2 regions of the Brevibacillus sp. BD137 genome follow, and region 1 is predicted to be linked to the other one. Evidence: a T-box and tRNA genes for the amino acid it is inferred to sense, from the RefSeq annotation. Region 1 holds a T-box; the other holds one or more tRNA genes.
What was found. The T-box of region 1 lies ahead of ODZ53_RS15415 (valine--tRNA ligase). A T-box ahead of a tRNA ligase gene usually reads a tRNA of that ligase, here a tRNA-Val.

Region 1 (7,366 bases):
ACGGGATTCTCCGCTCAGGATGTCCTACCTGCTCCAAAACCCACTGCATTCTCTCAAGCCCCGGCCGTTGACCGAACCTGAGCAGTCCATGCAGCCAGTCGAGCGCTTGGGTGTATTCTACAAACCCTTCTTCTGCATGCATACCACAATGCTCCATTCTCAAAAATATGCGATGGTATGGCGGATCATTCGCCCTTCAATTCAGCAAGTCGTGCAATCACCTTATCCCGCTTATCCATGTAGTCTGCCATCTTCGCTTTTTCCTCTTCGACTACTTTTTCAGGTGCCTTGGCCATAAATCCAGCATTGTTAAGCTTTTTCTCAATGCGCTCCACTTCGCCGTTGAGTGTCGCCACTTCTTTTTCCAGGCGCTTCAGCTCTTGCTCGATATCGATCAAGCCCGCCAGTGGAAGGAACAGTTCTGCTCCCGTGATCACGGAAGACATCGCTTTATCAGGCGTAGCCAGATCCAGGCTGATTTCCAGACGCTCAGGGTTGCAGAAACGAGTGAGATACTGCTCACCGCGTGTCAGTCGCTCAGCGGACAGTGCATCGCTTGGCTTGATCAAGAGCTCAATTTTCTTGGACATGGGTACGTTTACTTCAGCGCGGATGTTGCGCACGCTGCGGATGATATCCATCAACTGGTTCATTTCGCTTTCTGCTTCTGCAAACATCCATTGCTCGTTAACGGTTGGCCAAGGTGCTACTGTGATGCTCTCGCCTTGGTGCGGCAATGCCTGCCAAATTTCTTCCGTGATGAACGGCATGAACGGATGCAACAGCTTGAGCGTTTGATCCAGAACCGTTACCAGAACGGATTGGGTGGTTTTCTTCGCCGCTTCATCGGTACCGTACAATGGCAGCTTCGCCATCTCGATATACCAGTCACACAGGTCATCCCAAATGAAGTTGTAAAGCACACGGCCAGATTCACCGAATTCAAATGCATCAGACAGACGGGTTACATCTGCAATTGTTGCTTGTAGGCGGGAGAGAATCCATTTGTCTGGTGTAGACAGCTCACCGCTCAAATCGATTTCCTCGTATTTGAAGTCAGTCAGGTTCATCAAGGCAAAACGGGACGCGTTCCAAATCTTGTTTGCGAAGTTGCGGTTTGCCTCCACCTTTTCCCAATAGAAGCGTTGGTCATTCCCTGGAGAGTTCCCGGTCGCCAGTGTGTATCGTAGCGCGTCCGCTCCGTACTTCTCGATTACTTCCATCGGATCGACACCGTTGCCGAGTGATTTGGACATTTTGCGGCCTTCGGAGTCGCGAATAATGCCATGGATCAAAACGGATTCAAACGGACTTTTCCCGGTAAATTCAAGACCTGAGAACATCATACGAGCTACCCAGAAGAAGATGATATCGTAGCCTGTTACCAGGACATTCGTTGGATAGAAGTACTTCATGTCCTCGGATTCTTCTGGCCAGCCCAGCGTCGAGAACGGCCACAGACCAGAGGAGAACCATGTATCGAGAACGTCGTTGTCCTGCTCCAGCTTGTGGCTGTGGCAGCTTGGGCACTCAGTCACATCCGCGCGAGATACAATCGTTTCGTTACAATCTCCGCAATACCATGCAGGAATTCGGTGACCCCACCAAAGCTGACGGGAGATGCACCAGTCGCGGATGTTTTCAATCCAACGCAGGTAGTTCGTCTTGAAGCGCTCTGGGACAAACTTCACACTCTCTGGGCTATTTGCATTAGCCAGTGCTTCGTCAGCCAATGGCTGCATTTTTACGAACCATTGGGTAGAAAGGTATGGTTCTACGACTGCATCGCTGCGCTCACTATGTCCAACCTGATGAATATGCTCCTCAACCTTGAACATAACGCCTTGCTCCGTCAAGTCTTTGATGATTTGCTTGCGGCATGCAAAGCGATCCAAGCCTTTGTAGATACCGGCCAGCTCGTTCATCGTGCCCGTCTCATCCATGACAACGATTTGTGGCAACTGATGACGAAGACCCAATTCAAAGTCATTCGGATCGTGTGCTGGCGTAATTTTTACAGCGCCAGACCCAAACTCAGGATCAACGTAGTCATCTGCTACGATTGGAATTTCGCGTCCTACGATTGGCAAAATCACGGTTTTGCCGATCATGTCTTTGTAACGCTCATCTTCCGGATGTACCGCTACAGCCGTATCACCTAGCATCGTTTCAGGACGGGTTGTAGCTACTTCGATATAACCGGTGCCATCCGCCAATGGGTAACGCATGTGATGCAGCGCACCTTTTACTTCCTTGTAGATTACTTCAATATCGGACAAAGCCGTGCGAGCAGCAGGGTCCCAGTTAATGATGCGATTGCCGCGATAGATCAAGCCTTTTTCGTACAAGCGAACAAATACTTCGCGTACAGCTTGGGACAAGCCCTCATCCATGGTAAAACGCTCGCGGGAGTAATCCAGAGCAAGACCGAGTTTTTCCCACTGCTCACGAATATGAGAAGCGTAAATGTGCTTCCACTCCCATACCTTTTCCACGAATTTTTCGCGGCCCAGGTCATGACGAGAGATGCCTTCTTCTCGCAAGGTAGCCTCTACCCGCGCTTGGGTTGCGATACCGGCGTGGTCCATACCTGGCAAGAACAAGGCGCTGTAGCCTTGCATACGCTTGGTACGCGTAATGATATCTTGCAAAGTCGTATCCAGTGCGTGGCCCAAATGCAATTTACCAGTAACGTTCGGCGGTGGAATAACAATCGTAAACGGACGTTTATTCGGGTCACGTTCTGCCTTGAAAAATTGTTTTTCGATCCAATACGGATACCATTTGTTCTCTGCTGCTTTTGGATCATAGTTTTTCGGCAGCAATTGGTCGATGTCGGTTGTTGGCTGTGTAGACATGTACGACTCCTCCTATTAGCATGGCTTGCTTTGCAAAAAATAAAAAAACCCTTCATCGCAAAGGACGAAAGGATTATTTTCGCGGTACCACCTTTGTTAACACACGATAAACGTCATGCTTATGGCGTGTTCACTCTGACAAGATAACGGTTGCGAACCGGTCTCGGCTAGGCACATGCTTTCACCGAAAAAACTCCTGGGCGACCTTCAGCCATTCATGACCTTAGAGAATCTCGCAGCTACTGATTCTCCTCTCTGCCAAGGCGTCCTGACTTACTCTTCCCACTCATCGTTCATATCGTATGTAGTTGTCTTATTGTTAGCTTTCACTATTATATACAATCACGCTGTTTGGCGTCAAACCCGGGTTTCGCCCACTTTTCCAACTGCAATGCCCAGTGCTTCGGTAAAACCGAGAACGCCCAAAATATCGAGAATTTCTTCTCGGACATTGACGATTTCTACCTGCTTGCCCATGGCCAACAGTTCTTTCGTGGTAAAAAACAGGCTTCCAATACCGGAAGAATCTACAAAGGAGACACCTTGAAAATCGACGGTAACGGATTGATTTCGCCCTCCATACTGCTGGAGCAATTCACCCACTCGATCTCCTACAGCCATGTCCAACTCTCCGACGAAAAACAATGTAGCTTGTCCGTTCGCCTCTGTTGCGCGGTAGTCCATGCTCAAACTCCTCTCAATAGGTATCGGTACACCCAATCTGCTCGTCCTTTTACTATATTACCCATTTTCGTTCACTTGCAAACATTTGGCTTTTTGGAAATCGTTGCTTAACGCGAAAGGTTACATTCTAAAATAAGCTTTGTACCCGCCAGCGAGCTGCTCAAATATACACGATCACAGTATTGCAGGATCACGTGAAAGCCGGCTCCAAGCGAGTGGCGTGTAGAAAATCCTTGCTGTAAGGTAGCACGCGGAATATCCTCGAGCAAAATTCCTTGCCCTTCATCATGGATCACAGCCCGGCACATCTGCCTGTCGTTCGACAAGTATAACGTGACCACACCACCATTTCCGTGCTTCAACGTATTCGAAGCAGCTTCGTTGACCGCAACAAGAAACTGCAGCAATCGTTTATCAGAAATGCCTTGTGGTTCCAAGGCCTGCTTGAACATTTTACGTAGTTCTGCAAGCTGCTCCGGTAAACGGATATCAATCGCCAGGAGCTTATGCCCTTCCCGAAGCAAGAAAAATAATTCTTCATCACTAAGCAACAACAGCTTACCTTCTGTGACCACACCCAGAATATCTTTGTAGATCTCCCATTCCCGTCTTTTGCGTTTTCGTTCTTCTGCAATGACGGCGGTGACATCAATCAAGGCGATTCCACAGGTCCGATCTGGCAATACAGATGTGTATAAATCAAACACCTTTGTTCCATCCGAGGTGACAATTTGCTCCCTCACAGGTCCGCCCGTTCCAGCCGCCTCTTCGACCAGTCGTTGCATTTCTCGCTCTACTTCCACACTTGCACGAGCGTCACCCAGCGGACGCACTTCCCCTTCATCGTAAAGATAGAGGAAAATGGTCTCGATCTGACGCAGTATCGATAGCTTTTGAATCTCTTGTTTGATTAATCGCCCCCGCTCGTCGTCTCGATCCTTCCAATGTAACAAGACGTCTGTAGGGTCCAATTCGCCACTCATGTGCCACGTGTGAAATTCTTCCAGAAGCAATCGCTCCAGGACATCTTCCCGTCGCAAAACCTTTTCGATATCGATAATGTGGTAAGGATCACCTGCTATACCACGCAATCCGCTACCGATAATTCGGAAATCATAGGCGAGCTCTATTTCTATGCGTCCGTGCAAATCATGATCAGAACTGCTTAACCCAATGGTCGTCCGACTCACTGCTACCAGCTTCGCCTGGTACGATTCCATCGTTGCTAGGTTCGTCACCTTAACAGTGCGGGGCGGAACGACTTTATTCGCTGCACCGCCAGAACGTAGCGCGACAAGGCAATTATCACAAGTGGGATTGTCCGGACAACGCTCACACAAAATCACAGTTCATCCTCCTATTCACTGACGCAACTACACGAGGGCTATACTCTCTTCAGGCTCAAATTGAAGAATCAACACAGAAATATCATCCGTTTGTTGTCGTTGCTGTGTTATCTCCATTAAGTAGGACTCAACTCGATCCATCGACTCCTGCTTACTGTCACCAGGCATATGTAATAAGGAGGTTAGTTCTTCTAGCCAATGCCTGCTTCCTCGAAACACATCTTTTCTCCCTGTATCAATCAAACCATCTGTGTAGAGTAATAGCATACCCTCTTCTTCTAAGGGTACCTCCTCCATTTGGTACGTGCTATCGGGCGAAAGCCCTAGGCCTACCCCACCCTTGCAGGCTAATACGGTTGGATTCGATTTGGACAAATAAAAAGGCTGAGGATGTCCTGCCCTGCTAAATCGAATTTTGTGTTCCACCTCATCATAGACAGCAACCAGCATCGTAATGTAAGAACGGGTTTTCACCAAATCTGCATAAAGCAACTGATTGAGTCTTTCCAAAATCTCATCCGGCAAATAGCTGGACTGCAACACCTGCCGTACAGCAATCCTAATCCCCGCTGCCCAAATACTGGCCAAAAAACCGTGACCAGACACATCCGCAATGATAAAACAAGTGTAGCGATCATTAATTTGTCGATAATCGATGTAATCTCCGCCGACATAATCGACTGGTGCGTAAACCGTTCTTGTTCGCAAACTGGTCAACTGCAATTCTTCTGTGGGAATGAGCATCGACTGCATGCGTCTAGCCAGCTTCATCTCCATCTCAATTTCTCGCTGTCCTGATGACTGGTCCTGTTGACATCTGAGAATCAACGCCCGGATGTTTACGAGGAGTAACCCATAAAAAGATTTCTCCAGTTCCTTTAGCTCACGGTCGTTGACGTTACTCTGGGCGAACAAACGGACATAACGCGGTGTTTGAGCGGTATCACACTGTTCCGAGACAACAATGCGCTCCTCTACTTCGCGCTGCACTTTTGCGCTCTCTTTGTTGCCACGCTCGATTCGAAAATAAACAACACCTAAAGCCGATTCAAACGAGATCGACAGGAAGCACGGCTTGTCCATTTTCACGAACCACGTATCGACCAACTCTTCTATAAATGGCATAAGACTCTCGTAATTGACCTGGCGCTTGCTTTGCTCATTGCTGGTCATCACCAGATACTCATAATTCTGTTTTAATTCCATTAGTTTGACCAATTGATGATTCATCCCCGGGCCACTCCCATACACACTTTAGCATAATTCTTTCTTTCGGGAATTGCGCAAAGGGTTTTGGCAATTTTCAAAAACATTATGATCACCTTTATTCGTTTCGTCCTAGCCTTCCTGCCCTACACCTTCCCTTTTCAGGCGCCATTCAAACCACTATCTGCTTTCCACGAAAATGTTTTAGGCGTTTGTTCAAGGTTGTAGACACTGTCCAAAGTTAACGCGCATATGCTGGAATGAGGTGATTGTGATGAATTTTCGTTGGAAGTATAACCCCACGTATTTACGGATCAAATACGGATGCAAACAGGTGCTCTTTCCGCTGTTGGTTTTTCAGTTTGTCCGAACGGTTGTGTTTCCTACCTCTTTTGATGTCATCCTTCTTGGTTTGCTAGCCATGCTCTATGTTGCCATCTCTCTTGAATGGTTATAAAAAGAAAAACAACGCCCCACGCGGTGAGACGTTGCTCATTAAAAGGCTTGCTGGACCCAACGATGCAGGCGCATCAGGCGGTCCATATCTTTTTCAAAACGTTGGACAGCGTAAAGCTCGCTCCACTCGCGGGGATGATGATAGTAAATATCCAGGTCCCTCATGATCCTCTCCGGATAGGACAGAAACGAAGCCATCAGTTCAATTTCTTCCGGTTGCAGCGGAAATATCTCGGCGTAGCGATGGAATAGTTGAGAAGCCCCAACCTCATCCCCCGCCATTTGAAAATAAGTACGATAAAATAGCGTCAAATCGCGTACTGGTGTATCAAAACTGGCACGATCAAAATTAAGCAGCCGTCCTTTTCCCGATCGATCTGGTACAACATGCTCTGGATTCGGGTTACCATGGATCAGCGATAAGCGAAAATGAGCATGTGTCTCATGACGTTCTCGCCAATCGGTCAATAAGTCTGTCGCTGTTTGGGCCATTTCCTCAATAAACTCCTTATTTGCCAAAAACACCAGATCAAAAGGAGAAGGGTATTTGCGCTCCTGCGCAAGAGCTGCCGCCTTATTCATTTGTTCTTGCCAATATTGCCAGCGGTTCAGCAAGGAGTCGACAAGCGGCTCTACCTGTCTAGGGTCATCGTAGCGATAGTTTTGTGTCAAATGATGAAGCTCCGCCAAACGTTCCAAGGCGGGGGGCGCCCAAGACAAGGGTTGCTCGGCCCATTCCTCACTCCCTGGCTGCCAGGGGGTTACATAATAGGCAGTGCTACCCTGTTGAACAAAAGGATCATCGTATTTCGTATA
Region 2 (7,366 bases), on a different contig from region 1:
CATAGCTAAATCGCACGTCAATATCTTGATACTCTTCCTCATAAGAAGATGTTGATGAATCGCTAAGTGATTTAGATTGAGCGCTTGAAGTAGGTACATGTGCTTTTTGTCCCTCTTGTGCAAACGCAGGTGTTGCTGAGGTCAACAATGCCAGTGTTGCTAAACTAGTAATAAACTTCTTCATTCTAACCACTCCTCTATTTTCTATGTGCACGATGTAAAGTAGCTTTCATTGGACAATTACAATATATACCAATCCATTATTTATGTAAATATATGTAATTATTACATTTTTGTTACAATTCCTTATTCCGAAATATTGTTTTAAGTAATTTATCGCAACAAAAAGAAAAGACTGCACTCGGCAGTCTACTTGCTTTCACATATGAACCATACACCACCAGAAGATTTAGCAAGTACATCAATAATGCTTACAATACAACCAGATTGGTGTCATTACTTGGCGTAATAATGAGTCCTTCCCTTCATCATCCTCTTTGGCAGTCTCACAGTAAGTAACGTTTCCCCAATAGCGATTAGGGTATATGTGATCCGCTTTAGAGTGAATAGAGTAGATATTGATTTCACCTTTGCATTGATTGTCTGTTGCACATAGTCCCATGCAACGCATATGCCACTATTTTTTGTATTATTAACCTCTCTCAATCGCCAGAACATCGCCCAGTACATAAAGTCCAACTAGATACTCATCCTCTTCAATCATTTCTAATGACAGTGGCATCACATTGAAAGCAACAAAACTCTTCTCGTAAATAAGTACAGGGAGTTTTTGAGACGTTAATAATCCAATAATCTTATTTAGGCTCTCTTCGCTTTTCTCTACTCGTACAATTTCTATTCATTTTAGGGTGAAACATAATATCCTCCCATTAAAATGATATGTTATTTTTCGAGGTATCTCGTTAAAGTCCAACCACTTACAACTGCTCCATCCTCCATGAATTCAACAAAAGACCAGTCTTTTCTTCTTCTTAAAACAACCACTTCCTGCTCTTTTTCAAGAATTGAGATTGTTTTAGAACGATTTTTTGCAATTTCCTTAACTTCAAGATTATCAATCCTTACATACCTAAAGCAGGTCGATTTTTTCCCAAGCATTAATGAAAAGAACATGGTCGTGTCTACTGATGGTAAGGGAAATTGGAGGTCGCCAGTATTAGAATAATTAGTCATCCCAAATATTATTAGATAATTTACCAGCATCCCCAAAAACCACACTAAAACTTGCTTTGCCCATTCTGGTTTTTCTGTTGAAGAGTCTATCTCGTCATTAATTTTGTTCAACTTTTCTTCTGTGGTCAAGTCAGGACTATAAAACCCTAAATTATGCAACTCCACATTTAAAGTAGCATTTAAGAAATCAAATGACGGCATACCTGCGTTCCTAATGGCGTCAAATGCTGAAGAATAGTTAGAAATTGAGCGAAACGCCTCGTGTGGATATGATGTTAAGTCTACGAACGACTTAGTATCAATACTTGTAAAAAGTTCAACATTACGCATTAAATCACTATACACATCATTATTAAGAAAAGATGAGTTTAAAAGATGGTTGCTTTTAAAACCTAAAGATTCAAAATCAAAACCTTGTATACCTCTGCCACCAAACATCTCGGAGATCTCTAAAGATTGTTGGAAGGCATCGTCCAGTTTAGGCGCCATTGCAGTGAAATTCTGTATCATTTTCTGATGTTCAAAGATCCAATCAAATCCAGTAAATACGTCATGTGAAACCAATAAATTTGAACGGATCAGATCAAGGTCTTTAATTTTCACCATTCTAATACCGCCTCGCTTTTTAATCAAATTTACTTTTTCATCGCATAATCAATCACTGCATTAAGATCCCTGTCCTCAACAATCCAATCATCACCTTCTTGGATGTAAAACACATCACCAAGAGTCCATTGTCTGATCGTGTATCCATTTACATGTTTGACGAAAGTGTTCATTGCGTCATCTTTTCCAATGAATTCTTGTTTTTATTCGGATTCAACCTTCCAAGCTGGAAAGAATTCTTTTGTCTTTTTCTTTCTTCTGTAGTGCGGAAACATGAGCTGTTCTCTAGTAAATACGTCAACTCCACTGACTGAAATAAACGCAACACTATAGCTAAAATCCTCTCGGTGGAAAATATATCCCCACTGGTTGAAGTATCAGAATTGGAATCTTTCACTTCTACAAGTCTCCCAATTAAGTCAACACGTTTCTTTTGTTCTTCTGCCTTCTCAATAACTCACTGCCTAATTGCCTCATAATCTTTTTTAGGCTTTTCTGGTTTTGGATGGAATGGAACTAATCCTAAACTTGACTCTTTTACATTCGTTGCGTATTTTCTACCATTTTTCCATAAGAAATAGCGTATATAAACTCTAAAAAATTACTGTATTGCTTATCAACAGTTGCCTCAAGACCGCCTTTAGTTAATACCTTCTGACTTTCTTTGAATAATGGATCACTTTTTTCAATTGGCTTTGTGCGAGGCTCTAGCCCATCCCAATCCCAATTAATTGGAAATGAAATCATCCTCTCTCCAGACAACTATATGCTGTTCAAATCACCGTTTTATTCAATTCTTTACTGCCCCTCTTAGTCACCTTTGAAGATAAACCAACTTTCAAACCTTTTCACCACATCATTGGCTAACGCAAGGTCAAACTCTAAAAATCTATTGAAGAGAGGCACTCTTGCAAATTCTATTAAGTCCGATTCAACCATTTCTAGCTTTGCAATAAACTCCACATAATCAAAATCAATATAGTACAGTTCATTCTTGTCTACATCTTCTTCATTAGAATCATCCGACCAAACACGCACTATATTATCAGCGAATTCCATTCTTGGTGTTGGATTATGACCCATCCAAGGGCTTTTCCTGTTAATAACACTATCTAGCACATCTCTCCAAGCCTCTAGACCAGAACAACAACTCGGAGGAATTATCCTATCATTGCTTTCGAAATAGATTCCTCCTCCAATTACTACATCTGATTCATCAAACATTCGCTTTAACACTTCATGAGGTGTACCCTTAATGTCTATATTGTTATATCCCAAAAGCATCGCAATAAACAAATCAACTTCATCACTAGTAGTTTGACCTGTTAACTTGACATATTCAGTATAAGCCACATCCGTATTCAACCAATCAGGCATCTGATAATAAGGCTCTTTTATAACTGCAACAACTAAAGGGTAATCCATGCAACACTCTCCCTAATTAAAACTTCATTTTATTGTTTCTTTCTTTTAAAAACTGTAATGACGTCCCTTGAAACACCTTGTGTTTGGCTTGTATCGAAACAAGAAACTAGTTCCCATCCTTCATTGCCCATCTTATTTAGGATTCCATCAAATCCTTCAGCGTTCAATTTTCCTCCGAAGAATCCACCTGTTTGAAACTTGAGAGTTTTATATTCCCATTTTTCCACAATACTCACCCCAATGTTGAATTACGATCAAAACCATCTTTTATACGAATCCAGCACTTCTAATTATACCAAATATTTCTATACCATTCGAACCATTACCGCGACTGTAGCTGGGTGTTTTTAGGTCAGTTTTACTGTTTCACGATATAGTATTTACTCTTCATTTTATGGACACTGTTCACGAGCTATATGGACTGTCACACAACCAATACAAAAGGACATTAACCCAACAAAGTTAGTATCCTTTTGTATTGAGATAAAAATGGCATGACTCCCCCCTATACTTAAAGGAAAAAGAATGGGTGGAAAGACAACTTAGAATTAATAACATCAAACAGGTAATGACCCCGAAACTTACTAACTTTAAAGGACTGATATTATTGGAGACTGGTTTTGTCAAATAGGACAAGCAAAGGGATTCTTGGTACTACGAAGCAACATTAGAAGTAGATGAGAATGGGGAGAGGACAAGAAAGAAGAAGAGATTTAAAACCAAGAAAGAAGCTCAACAAGCATTGGCAGATTTACTAGCTTACTGATTGGCTTGATTCAAACAGATCAGCGTTGAGAAAGTACATGGAAAAGTTATAGCGACTGGGTACGTGTTTGCATATCATTCCCGCATTGGGCGATCTAGAAATATCAAAAATTTCACCTCAACGTGTTGAGAAATTCATGTTGGATCTTGATAAAAATAATATGCTGGTTCAACAATGCAAAAAATATACACCATCATAAAAGTCTCTCTTAATAAAGCTGAACGTTGGCAGATGGTATCAAAAAACGTTGTTGCTCTTGTTGATCAGGGCATAAAACAACAAAAAACCCTTATTGGATAAGGGTTTTTACTATCAATTCATATGGTGATCCGGACTGGGTTCGAACCAGCGACCCCCACCCTGTCAAGATGGTGCTCTCCCAACTGAGCTACCGGATCATGGGATATATGTGTGATCGTTTAATGGTGGGCCCTGTAGGACTCGAACCTACGACCAATCGGTTATGAGCCGACCGCTCTGACCAACTGAGCTAAGGGCCCGAATCGTATCGGACGTCGATCACATTTATTACTATACAGCATCGTAAAATGGATTTCAAGAGGAAATGAATAATTTCTTGTAAAAATTTTCACTCGTACCAAAAGAACACTAAGAAACCCAGTGAAATCAGGCTTGTTTTCCCCTTGTAAAAAGCCATTCCCCACCGCTGCTGCCCACATCCCCCCTACAAAACAGGGAGATCACCTACCTGATCGCATCACTTCTTACATGGCTGCATCAAGCATATGAGCTTCACCAGTGGAGAATTGACTCTGCCAGACAAAAAAGATCCAATAAAGCTAACAAGAACAAACAAGATAATTAGGTAACGATTGAAGCAAACACCCTCATCCCAAACCTAACCCGCCTGCTCCGTCCCTTTCGCTTTCGCCTCGACACGCAGCTCGGCTTTCTATTGCTTCGACGCCTCACTTCGTGCCAACTCGGCCTCCTGCTCATCTCTCATCCGATGGGCCATGCGGCTAGACGCATTAGCTGCCACACTCGCCACGAGGTCGTCCAAAAACGTGTGAACACGTCCCTCTCCCGACTTGGTATCCAGCCTTTTAATCACCCCGACCTTGTGCTTATCCAAATGCCCAAAGGTGGTCACTGCGATACTTCCATATCCAAATACGGAGCCTAGCGCCAATGTTTCGTCGCATCCGAATAGTCCTTCATCTGACGCAATGATGGATTGGAGCGGCTCGGACAAGAGGCCTTTCTCTGCTAACGTATCCAACTCAACGCCAACCAGGATGGCGTGCTGCATTTCTCTTTTTTCCAAGACCGCTTTTACGCTCTCGATGCACTGCGCCATTGTGAGATCTGGATGGTAAGGCGACTGCATGAGATAGACGATCTCTGCGATATCATCCAACGTCACTCCGCGTTCTGCCAAACGTGCGAGAGCAGCGTTTCTGACTTCGATGCTGTGTACTTGCTTCTTCATATAAGAGACAACCCCTTCCACAAATCGAGTGAAGTCGTTTCCTACCATAGTATCACACACGAACCAAATTGCGACAATCTTTCGCCCAAAGCCGGACTCTGCACCCAAACTATTGGGCATGCCCGCTCGCTCCTGTATAATAATGAACAGGAATATCCCAATAAGGAGGACAACGCAGTGGCCCTTGAGGAAATCATCTTGGAAAGCCGGCATTTGGGGACGCCGGAAAAGCTGATTGTCTACACACCCCAACGCTACTCGCCACTCTACTCGTATCCAGTCCTCTACGTACAGGACGGGGAAGATTACTTGGCGATGGGTAGAATGGCTTCTTTGCTGGATCAATTAAATGGGGACAAAGAATTGCCTGATATCATCGCTGTCTTTCTCCCTGTCGAGAAAAGCAAACGGAACGACCGTTATCATCCGGATGGCAAGGAGCACATGGCCTACCGCCGCTTCCTCGCTGAAGAAGTCGTGAGCTATGTCGATACGCATTACTCCACACATCCTTTGGGAAACGCACGAACACTTCTTGGCGAATCTTTGGGCGGGGTTGTCTCTCTGTTCACTGCGCTTAACTATCCACATACGTTTGGACAAGTTGCCTGCCAGTCGATTGCCATGGACGCAAAACTAAATCGTTTGGTAGCTGACGCTGACTTTTCCGTTCCGCAAACCATTTATATGGAAATCGGGACGGAGGAAACGGAAGTAAGCACGGGGCGTGGCACATTGAATCTTCTTGCGGCCAATGAGGAACTGCGCGAGATTTTGGGCACGAAAAAAGCCACCCTCATTTATGAAACGTTTGAGGGTGACCATACGTGGGGCCACTGGCAGCGCAATCTACCGCGTATGCTAAAGACGCTTTACGGGTAAACTTACCGTGGCTGTTCTTCTTGTGGGCCTTCATCCTTGATCGTCGATACGAGAGCCTCTTCGAATTCTCCTTTTCGTATCGCAGTCAAGATCGTGAAGGTCAGCACAGACAGTAGAAGCAGGACGAGAAAAATGAATGTGATCATCATAGCCGTATGCATGCCATGCGGCACCTCCTTGCACTACACAGTCTTTCCTTTGGCACAAGGAATATACGGACCCACGCTTAACATTACACAAATGAAGAATTTTCTGTTAAAATAATATCTTGTAGAGCATGATAGATAGTAAGGAGGAGTGGTTCTGATGATGTACAGTATCGTAATATTCCCATCTAGCAAGGTGCAAGAAGTAGCCAACTCTTACCGGAAACGTTATGACCCGGGCTATGCTTTGGTTCCTCCGTATATCCGTTTGAAGGAAGCCTTTGAGCTGGACGAAGCCAAGCTGCCTGAGCTGGTGAGCCATCTGGAGCAGGTTGCCTCCTCTACTGACAGCTTTTCGGCTCATTTCCATCGGGTATCTTCTTTCCACCCTACCACCAACGTGATCTATTTGGCTGTGCAAAACAAAGAACCATTTAACGAACTGCATCAAAAGATTGCCAATCAGTGTGTGAATGAAAAAGAAACCTACGCATACGTACCGCATCTGACCATCGGGCGCGACCTGTCCGACGATGAGCTGCGTGATGTAACCGGTCAACTAAGCATGGCAAAAATTGACCTGAACAGCGAAATTGATCGCTTCCACTTGGTTTATCAGCTTGAGGATGGCATCTGGAGCGTTTACCAGACTTTCCTTCTCAAAAAATAAACACCCTATCCTCAACCACCAACCCTCCCTGCGTATCCATCGTAGGGAGGGATATTTTCTAAAAAAGGACGAATACCGATGAACCTGCAAACCTACCAGATCCAAAGAGTCACCACGGAACAAGAATTGGCGGATGCCCTGTCGGTACGACGAATCGTTTTCATCGAGGAACAGGAAGTACCAGAAGAATTGGAAATCGATGAGCATGACACCCTTGATGGCGG

Region 2: it has a tRNA-Val gene. The T-box ahead of ODZ53_RS15415 (valine--tRNA ligase) is inferred to sense a tRNA for this amino acid. The anticodon was not compared.

What each region holds. Positions count from the first base shown of each region.
Region 1 covers NZ_JAOTNO010000006.1:111,460-118,825, forward strand. The annotation lists gene ODZ53_RS15410 (bifunctional folylpolyglutamate synthase/dihydrofolate synthase) at 1-142, opposite strand, end outside; gene ODZ53_RS15415 (valine--tRNA ligase) at 186-2,858, opposite strand; T-box leader at 2,916-3,157, opposite strand; gene ODZ53_RS15420 (STAS domain-containing protein) at 3,216-3,542, opposite strand; gene ODZ53_RS15425 (ATP-binding protein) at 3,650-4,888, opposite strand; gene ODZ53_RS15430 (PP2C family protein-serine/threonine phosphatase) at 4,916-6,118, opposite strand; gene ODZ53_RS15435 (hypothetical protein) at 6,369-6,551, shown strand; gene ODZ53_RS15440 (phosphotransferase) at 6,590-7,366, opposite strand, start outside.
Region 2 covers NZ_JAOTNO010000001.1:671,882-679,247, forward strand. The annotation lists gene ODZ53_RS03265 (hypothetical protein) at 1-184, opposite strand, end outside; gene ODZ53_RS03270 (hypothetical protein) at 904-1,800, opposite strand; gene ODZ53_RS03275 (hypothetical protein) at 2,338-2,547, opposite strand; gene ODZ53_RS03280 (hypothetical protein) at 2,611-3,225, opposite strand; gene ODZ53_RS03285 (DUF4177 domain-containing protein) at 3,255-3,452, opposite strand; partial or broken gene ODZ53_RS03290 (Arm DNA-binding domain-containing protein) at 3,884-3,991, shown strand; tRNA gene ODZ53_RS03295 (tRNA-Val) at 4,314-4,389, opposite strand; tRNA gene ODZ53_RS03300 (tRNA-Ile) at 4,415-4,491, opposite strand; gene ODZ53_RS03305 (phosphatidylglycerophosphatase A family protein) at 4,905-5,444, opposite strand; gene ODZ53_RS03310 (alpha/beta hydrolase) at 5,622-6,326, shown strand; gene ODZ53_RS03315 (hypothetical protein) at 6,329-6,487, opposite strand; gene ODZ53_RS03320 (YjcG family protein) at 6,633-7,142, shown strand; gene ODZ53_RS03325 (GNAT family N-acetyltransferase) at 7,221-7,366, shown strand, end outside.